DNA from 2 places in the Pseudoalteromonas sp. SD03 genome. Region 1 is predicted to be linked to the other one. Evidence: predicted binding sites of a transcription regulator. Region 1 holds the regulator's gene; the other holds the start of a gene.
The links. The regulator NrdR, encoded in region 1, represses ribonucleotide reductase genes. The targets are predictions, from matches to a motif close to AAACACNANATNTNGTGTTT.
Positions count from the first base shown of each region.

Region 2: the regulator NrdR is predicted to act here: its motif matches at 2,457-2,476, upstream of nrdA (class 1a ribonucleoside-diphosphate reductase subunit alpha).

Region 1 covers NZ_CP162514.1:840,120-844,556, forward strand. The annotation lists gene thrC (threonine synthase) at 1-434, shown strand, start outside; gene glyA (serine hydroxymethyltransferase) at 703-1,959, shown strand; gene nrdR (transcriptional regulator NrdR) at 2,067-2,516, shown strand; gene ribD (bifunctional diaminohydroxyphosphoribosylaminopyrimidine deaminase/5-amino-6-(5-phosphoribosylamino)uracil reductase RibD) at 2,519-3,646, shown strand; gene ABZP26_RS03930 (riboflavin synthase) at 3,671-4,324, shown strand; gene ribBA (bifunctional 3,4-dihydroxy-2-butanone-4-phosphate synthase/GTP cyclohydrolase II) at 4,353-4,437, shown strand, end outside.
Region 2 covers NZ_CP162514.1:1,706,981-1,711,417, forward strand. The annotation lists gene nrdA (class 1a ribonucleoside-diphosphate reductase subunit alpha) at 52-2,334, opposite strand; gene ABZP26_RS07895 (HAD family hydrolase) at 2,746-3,426, opposite strand; gene ubiG (bifunctional 2-polyprenyl-6-hydroxyphenol methylase/3-demethylubiquinol 3-O-methyltransferase UbiG) at 3,426-4,136, opposite strand; gene gyrA (DNA topoisomerase (ATP-hydrolyzing) subunit A) at 4,315-4,437, shown strand, end outside.

The DNA of each region.
Region 1 (4,437 bases):
AAAATTGGACGCCTAATGCGACAATTGAATCGCTTTCAAATGCAATGGATGTGAGTAAACCTAATAACTGGCCACGTGTGCAATCAATGTTAGATAATAACTGGTTTAGTTATGATAACTTTTATTCGGTGAGTGTTGATGAACAGCAAACACAAACAGTGATGAAAAAAATTCAACAGCTTGGCTATATTGCAGAGCCTCACACCGCAATTGCTTACCAAGGTCTTGTAGAAAATAAGGCGGCAGATGCTGTGGGGGTTTTTTTAGCGACTGCGCATCCGGCCAAATTTAAAGACAGCGTTGAGGATATCCTTAATGTTGAATTAGATATGCCAAAGCCGTTAGCTGATGCATTAGCAAAACCGTGTTTAGCCACTGATATGCACAACGATTATGCTGTTTTGCGTACAGAATTGTTTAAAAAGCTTGCCTAAAAAAGGCCGATAATAAAAGCGGCTTAGGCCGCTTTTTTTGTTTGTTTATGCATCGCTTTAGACATAGCGCATAAGCTATATAAATGTAGTAAATAAAATTCATTTAAAATTGTTATTAGTTTATAAAAAAATATCATCATCAAAATGCTGTGAAATAGTTTCAATCCCTGTTTAAATATCCTCAACTTAAGAGCGTAGGCAAAACGTCGTTTTAAGCGTACAATAAAGCCTCTAAAAAATACCCATACACGTTGCCCAGGAGACCCCAATGTTAGAACGTAGCATGAATATTTCGGACTTTGATCCAGAGTTATTTGACGCGATGAGCAAAGAAACATCACGTCAGGAAGAGCATATTGAGTTAATTGCATCTGAAAACTACTGTAGCCCACGCGTACTTGAAGCGCAGGGTTCTCAGCTGACTAACAAATACGCTGAAGGTTACCCGGGCAAACGTTACTACGGTGGCTGTGAGCACGTAGACGTGGTTGAGCAACTTGCTATTGACCGCGCAAATGAATTATTTGGTACAGATTACGCAAACGTACAGCCTCATGCCGGTTCACAAGCGAATGCTGCTGTTTTCCAAGCTCTTTTAAGCCCACTTGATACTGTATTAGGCATGAGCCTAGCGCACGGTGGTCATTTAACGCACGGCTCACACGTTAACTTCTCTGGTAAAACATACAACGCAATTCAGTATGGCCTTAACGAAGAAACTGGCGAAATTGATTACGCACAAGTTGAAGCGTTAGCACTTGAGCACAAACCAAAAATGATTATTGCGGGTTTCTCTGCTTATTCAGGTATTGTTGACTGGGCTAAGTTCCGTGAAATTGCAGACAAAGTAGGTGCATACTTATTTGTTGATATGGCGCACGTTGCAGGTTTAATTGCTGCGGGTGTTTACCCAAGCCCGGTGCCATTTGCTCACGTTGTAACAACCACAACACACAAAACATTAGCGGGTCCTCGCGGTGGTTTAATCATTTCTGCGTGTGGCGATGAAGAAATTTACAAAAAGCTAAACAGCGCTGTTTTCCCAGGTGGCCAAGGTGGTCCTTTATGTCATGTTATTGCTGCTAAAGCGGTCGCATTTAAAGAAGCACTTCAACCTGAGTTTAAAACATACCAAGCACAAGTTGTTAAAAATGCACAAGCAATGGTTGCCGTATTACAAGAGCGCGGCTACAAAGTAGTATCGGGTAAAACTGACAACCACTTATTCTTACTTGATTTAATCGATAAAGATATCACAGGTAAAGATGCAGATGCTGCCCTAGGTAATGCGAATATCACGGTTAACAAAAACTCAGTACCGAACGATCCACGTTCACCATTTGTTACTTCTGGTTTGCGTATTGGTTCACCAGCAATCACTCGTCGTGGCTTTAAAGAAGCAGAGTCAAAAGAGTTAGCGGGCTGGATCTGTGACGTACTAGACAACATCGAAGATGAGTCAGTACAAGCGCAAGTAAAAGAAAAAGTGAAAGCAATTTGTGCAAAATTACCTGTTTACGCTTAATCCAAGAGTAAAATAGTAATTTAGATCACAACTGCACACATTTTTGTTATGATAATGGCCGCTATAATAGCGGCCATTTTTTGTTTTTAAAACGGAAACACACAGTTATGCATTGCCCATTTTGCACCGCCAAAGATACTAAAGTTATTGATTCTCGCCTTGTCGGCGGGGGACACCAAGTACGTAGACGTCGTGAATGTAATGAGTGCCACGAACGATTTACCACCTTTGAAGGGGCTGAATTAGTGATGCCACGGGTCATCAAGCAAGATGGCAGCCGCGAACCGTTTAATGAAGATAAGTTACTAAATGGCTTAACTCGCGCCCTCGAAAAACGCCCCGTAAGCACTGAGCAAGTTGACGAAGTGGTTAATATTATTAAGTCGCAGCTGCGAGCCACTGGCGAACGCGAAGTGTCTAGCCATTTGGTGGGTGAGTGCATTATGGAAGCGCTTAAAAAGTTAGATAAAGTGGCCTATGTAAGATTTGCCTCTGTATATCGCTCGTTTGAAGATATACGCGAATTTGGTGAAGAAATAGCCCGCTTAGGGGAATAGTAATGACCAAGCAAAGTTCGTTTTCAGAGGATGATAAACGCTACATGGCTCGCGCTATTGAACTGGCAAAAAAAGGGCGCTTTACGACAACCCCTAATCCTAATGTTGGCTGCGTACTCGTAAAAAACAATAAAGTAATAGGTGAAGGGTTTCATCAGTTAGCGGGCCAAGGTCATGCAGAGGTAAACGCACTGGCTATGGCTGGCGAAAATGCCAAAGGCGCAACCGCTTATGTAACCCTAGAGCCTTGCAGTCATTATGGTCGAACACCGCCTTGTGCTGAAGGGCTAAAAGTAGCCGGTGTTAAAAAAGTGATTGCCGCAATGGTTGACAGCAACCCGCAAGTTGCAGGCAAAGGTCTGAAAATTTTAGCGGATGCTGGTATAGAAGTTGCTCACGGATTACTTGAAGCGCAAGCTCGCGCATTAAACCTTGGGTTTTTTAAGCGCATGGAGCAGGGGTTACCCTTTGTGACTTGCAAAATGGCCGCCAGTATTGATGGTAAAACGGCGCTTAAAAACGGCCAAAGTAAATGGATAACAGGCCCCGCTGCGCGCCAAGATGTGCAACTATACCGAGCACAAAACTGTGCAATTTTAACCGGTGCCGATACGGTATTAATGGATGATGCAAAATTAAATGTGCGCCCAGAAGAGTTACCGTATTCTTTACCAACTGATTTACCACTGCGCCAACCGGTTCGCGTTGTTATTGACTCACAAAATAGACTTACCCCTGATCTTGCCTTATTTTCAATTCAAAGTGAGGTGATAATATTTACCACCAAGGTTGATAAATCGCATCAGTGGCCTCATTTTGTTAAACAGATTGAAGTACCTGAAAATAATAATAAAGTAGATTTACTGGCCGTGTTAAACACGCTAGCCCAATTGCAGTTTAATAATGTGTGGCTAGAGGCCGGAGCAACACTGGCTGGCAAAATGACAGAACTTGATTTAATTGATGAGTTTGTTTTTTACATTGCTCCTAAATTAATGGGCAGCGATGCTAAAAGTTTACTAAATTTCCCAGAGTTAATGAGTATGCAAAATACCATTAATTTAACTTTTAATGAGTGTGTGCCAATCGGTGATGATTTACGTATCACAGCACTAAAAAAAGCTCATTAATCATTTTATATAAAGAGTAGCACTATGTTTACTGGAATAGTTGAAGCGACAGGTAAAATTGCGTTATTACAAAAAAAACAAGGTGATTTAGCTATTCGTATCCAAAGTAAAAACCTTGATATGAGTGATGTTAAGTTAGGTGACAGTATTGCAACTAATGGTGTCTGCCTGACGGTTGTTGATAAGCATATTGACGGCTTTAGTGCTGACTTATCAAATGAAACGATTAGCTTAACAGGGTTTGCACATTACGCATTAGGGCAAACCGTTAATCTAGAAAAGGCGATGCAACCTGTTTCGCGCCTCGGTGGTCATTTAGTGTCTGGCCATGTAGATGGTATTGCCACTATCACAGCAATTAATGCAAATGCGCGAGCAACAGAATATTGGTTAGCCACCGATGAAAATTTAATGAAATACATTCCTTACAAAGGGTCGGTTTGTATTGATGGTATTAGCCTGACGGTTAATGCTGTTGAAGGTAATAAATTTAAACTGACGATTGTGCCCCACACCAGCGGGCAAACGACCATAGCTGATTTTCAAGTCGGTACCAAAGTGAATTTAGAGGTCGACCAAATAGCACGTTATTTAGAGCGCCTAGTTAGAGGGGCTGAGCAGCCTACGGGTTCAGATATTTCGATGAGCTTACTCGCTAAAGCGGGCTTTATAAAATAACGACATTGACAACTTATACGAGCAACTTATGAATTTAAACAGCGCACAAGAAATAATTGATGACATTAAAGCCGGTAAAATGGTTATTTTAATGGATGATGAAGACAGAGAAA
Region 2 (4,437 bases), 870 kb from region 1:
ACTAAAACTATCAGGACAAAGCGGGCAAGGCGCCCGCTTTAAGTTTAACTATTAAATTTTACACGCGCCGCCTGCACAATCGTCATCTTCCACTTCTGGAGCGTCTTCTTGTGCATCTGAGGCGCCATCACGGGTGTTATGGTAGTACAGCGTTTTAACACCTAGCTTGTAGGCACCAAGTAAGTCTTTTAATAAGACTTTCATAGGTACTCTACCGCCTTCGTATTTATTTGGATCATAATTAGTATTTGCTGAAATCGTTTGGTCGATAAATTTCTGCATTATTCCTACTAATTGTAAGTAACCATCGTTTGATGGGATATCCCACAGTAACTCATAGCTATCTTTAAGGCGTTCGTATTCAGGGACAACTTGTTTTAAAATACCGTCTTTACTTGCTTTAACACTAATATGGCCACGCGGTGGCTCAATGCCATTGGTTGCATTAGATATTTGCGATGATGTTTCTGATGGCATTAATGCGCTCAGTGTTGAGTTACGCATACCGTGCTCTTTAATACTGGCACGTAACGCGTCCCAATCAAGATGAAGTGGTTCATCACAAATTTTATCTAAATCACGCTTGTACGTATCCGTTGGCATAATACCTTGTGAGTACGTTGTTTCGTTAAATTTAGGACAGGCACCACGTTCTTTTGCCAGCTCATTAGACGCTTTCATTAGGTAGTACTGAATTGCTTCAAATGTTCTGTGCGTAAGCGCATTTGCGCTGCCATCTGAATAACGCTTACCGTTTTTAGCTAGGTAGTATGCGTAGTTAATAACGCCTATGCCTAGCGTACGACGTCCCATAGTTGCATTTTTAGCTGCAGGTACTGGGTAGTCTTGGAAATCAAGTAAGTTATCAAGTGCGCGTACTGCAAGCTCGGCTAACTCTTCTAGTTCATCTAAAGACTCAATGGCACCTAAGTTAAACGCAGATAATGTACAAAGTGCAATTTCACCTTCTTCATCATTCACGTTGCTAAGAGGCTTAGTCGGTAACGCAATTTCTAAACACAAGTTAGATTGACGGATCGGAGCCACTTTTGAGATAAACGGGCTGTGTGTATTACAGTGGTCAACGTTCTGTAAGTAAATACGACCCGTGCTAGCACGTTCTTGAGCAAACATAGAGAACAGCTCAATCGCTTTAATTCGTTTTTTACGAATTGACTCGTCTTGCTCATATTTTACATATAGCGCGTCAAACTCGTCTTGGTCTTCAAAAAATGCATCGTAAAGGCCAGGCACGTCAGAGGGGCTGAATAACGTAATGTAATCGTCTTTAATTAAACGTGAGTACATGAGTTTATTAAACTGTACGCCGTAATCTAAGTGACGTACGCGGTTATCATCAACGCCACGGTTGTTTTTAAGCACTAATAAGTTTTCAACTTCTAAATGCCAAAGCGGGTAGAAAAGGGTTGCTGCGCCACCACGTACACCGCCTTGCGAACAGCTTTTAACCGCTGTTTGAAAGTGCTTATAAAACGGAATACAGCCAGTGTGATACGCTTCACCGTTACGAATAGGGCTACCTAATGCACGAATACGACCAGCATTAATACCAATACCAGCACGTTGAGAGACGTATTTAACAATTGCTGATGATGTAGCGTTAATTGAGTCTAAGCTATCGCCACACTCAATAAGTACACATGAGCTAAACTGGCGTGTTGGTGTACGTACGCCCGACATAATTGGCGTAGGTAAAGAAATTTTAAATAATGAAACCGCATCATAAAAACGTTTAATGTAATCAATGCGCGTTTCACGAGGGTAATCAGAGAATAAGCTTGCAGCCACTAAGATATATAAAAACTGCGCGCTTTCATAAATCTCACCCGTTACACGGTTTTGGACAAGGTATTTACCTTCAAGTTGCTTTACCGCTGCGTAGCTAAAGTTAAGATCGCGAGAATGATCTAAGTACGCATCTAGCTCATCTAATTCTTGCTCTGTGTAATCAACAAGTAAATGTGCATCGTAGCGTTTTTGTTCAACCATGTTAGTAACATGGTCAAAAAGACGCGGTGGCTCAAACTGGCCATAGGCTTTTTTACGTAAATGGAATACAGCTAAACGAGCAGCAAGATACTGATAATCAGGTGATTCTTTTGAGATCTGATCCGCAGCGGCTTTAATAATCGTTTCGTGGATGTCTTTAGTACGAATACCGTCATAAAATTGAATATGCGATTTAAGTTCAACTTGTGAAACCGAAACGTTATTTAAACCTTCGGCGGCCCATTCAATAACGCGATGGATCTTATCAAGATCGAGTGGCTCTTTACGACCGTCACGTTTGCTTACAGATAACTGTTGGTTCATAGCTTTGCCTGTATTCCTTGGGAATTAAATATTTTTGACCAATGCGTGCACCTAAAAAAGCGCAGTGCCTATTCGTTTATTGTTATTTTCACCGGTTTGGTGAATTTAATTGAATAACATTTAGCCACAATATCTGGTGTTGTTCAAATTAGAGATCACAAGATAGTGTGGTCTGGTATCTTTTGCAAGGGACAGAAACCGCTCTCATTGTGGATAACGTTGGGATAACGTAATTGTGTTAGTAGGCATTAACCTTTGATCAATCGGTTAAGTTGAAATTTGTAAAAATCAACTAAGGAAAGATTAAATTTACGCTTTTTTAAAATAAATTTTGTCTGCTTTTTTTATCATCAAGCTTTGCGTAAAAACTAACACAATCACAATATGTAGTGTTTATTAATTAACATGGCACTATATGTGGTTAAATGCATCTATAGGACTGTGCCAATTAAAATCCGCATTCCAAGCCAATGCCTCGTCAACACTCGGTACATATCCCCATAGTGCGGTTGCGGTGTGCATATTGGCTGCTTTACCTGCTTGAATGTCACGCTGCGCATCACCTATATATAAGCAACGCGAAGGATCAACACTCATTTGCTCAGCGCAATACAGTAAAGGAAGGGGTGAGGGCTTAGATTCAGCTAAGGTATCACCGCTTATCACAATACGTGCATTTTTTAATGCAGGAATCGCCTTGACTAAAGGATCAGTTAAAAATCCGGGCTTATTAGTCATAATTCCCCAGGGTATTGCTTTGTTATCAAGTGCGATTAGTAATTGCTCTATTCCTACAAAACATCGAGTATGGGTGGCAATATTGGCAGCGTATTGCGTGACTAGCTCATTTAAAAGTTGCTCTTGCGGCTGTTGTGCCCAGCTTTCTTTAAAACCAGCAGCCAATAAAGCGGCAGCACCGTTTGAAGCCGCGGGGCGATATATATCACTGTCCACTTGGGGCTGTTGATGATTTTGCAGCACGGTGTTTAGTGCGGCGCCTAAATCATCAGCGGTATCGAGTAAAGTGCCATCTAAGTCAAACAGCAATGCTTGATATTCCATTGGGACAATGGGGGTTTGAGAGCTTGCCATTACGCTAACTTCTCAAAATGCAGCATATAATTTACGCTTACATCATCATTCATTGTGTATTGCTTAGAAAGCGGGTTGTAACTTAAACCAGCACTGGCACGTACTTTTAAGCCAGCTTGCTCTGCCCATGCAATTAATTGTGCAGGTTTAATAAACTTTTTATGGTCATGGGTACCCTCTGGGACCATTTTTAACAGTTTTTCTGCACCGACAATAGCGTATAAGTAAGCTTTTGGGGTTTTATTAAGAGTAGAGAAAAAAACATCAGCCCCAAGTTTTGCTAATTTAGCCACCGCATGAATAATAGAAGCAGGGTCGGGGACGTGCTCTAACATTTCCATACAAGTGATCACATCAAAGCGCTCAGGGTGCTCATCTGCAAACTGCTCTGCAGGTACTTTTATATACTCAACGGGGACACTTGTTTCTAAGCTGTGTAACTTAGCTACGGTTAAAGGCTCTTGGCCCATATCGATGCCTGTTACGTTTGCGCCCATTCGCGCCATGCTGTGACTTAAAATGCCACCACCACATCCTACATCTAGGGTTTCTTTATCAAATAATCCTTTGGTTTTGTCTGCGATGAAATCTAATCGTAATGGATTAATTTCGTGAAGCGGCTTAAATTCGCCTTCTAAATCCCACCAACGTTCTGCGATGGCTTCAAACTTTGCTATTTCTGCGTTATCTACATTTTGATGTTCGGTCATAAAATACTTCCTCGTCAATCTGAGGCCATTATATAGGCCTAAATTGATAAATCGCAAAGTTTTGCGCCTGTAAATTAAAATTAATTGTGATAGCATGGTTACTTAGAAATAATAACAAACACTCTTAATACCTAATACTGGGTTGTTAAGAGCTGATACTGAAGGAATGTGATATCAAATGACTGATCTCGCCAATGAAATTCTGCCAGTCAATATTGAAGACGAGTTAAAAAACTCCTACTTAGATTACGCCATGAGTGTAATTGTAGGACGTGCATTACCAGACGTGCGTGACGGTTTA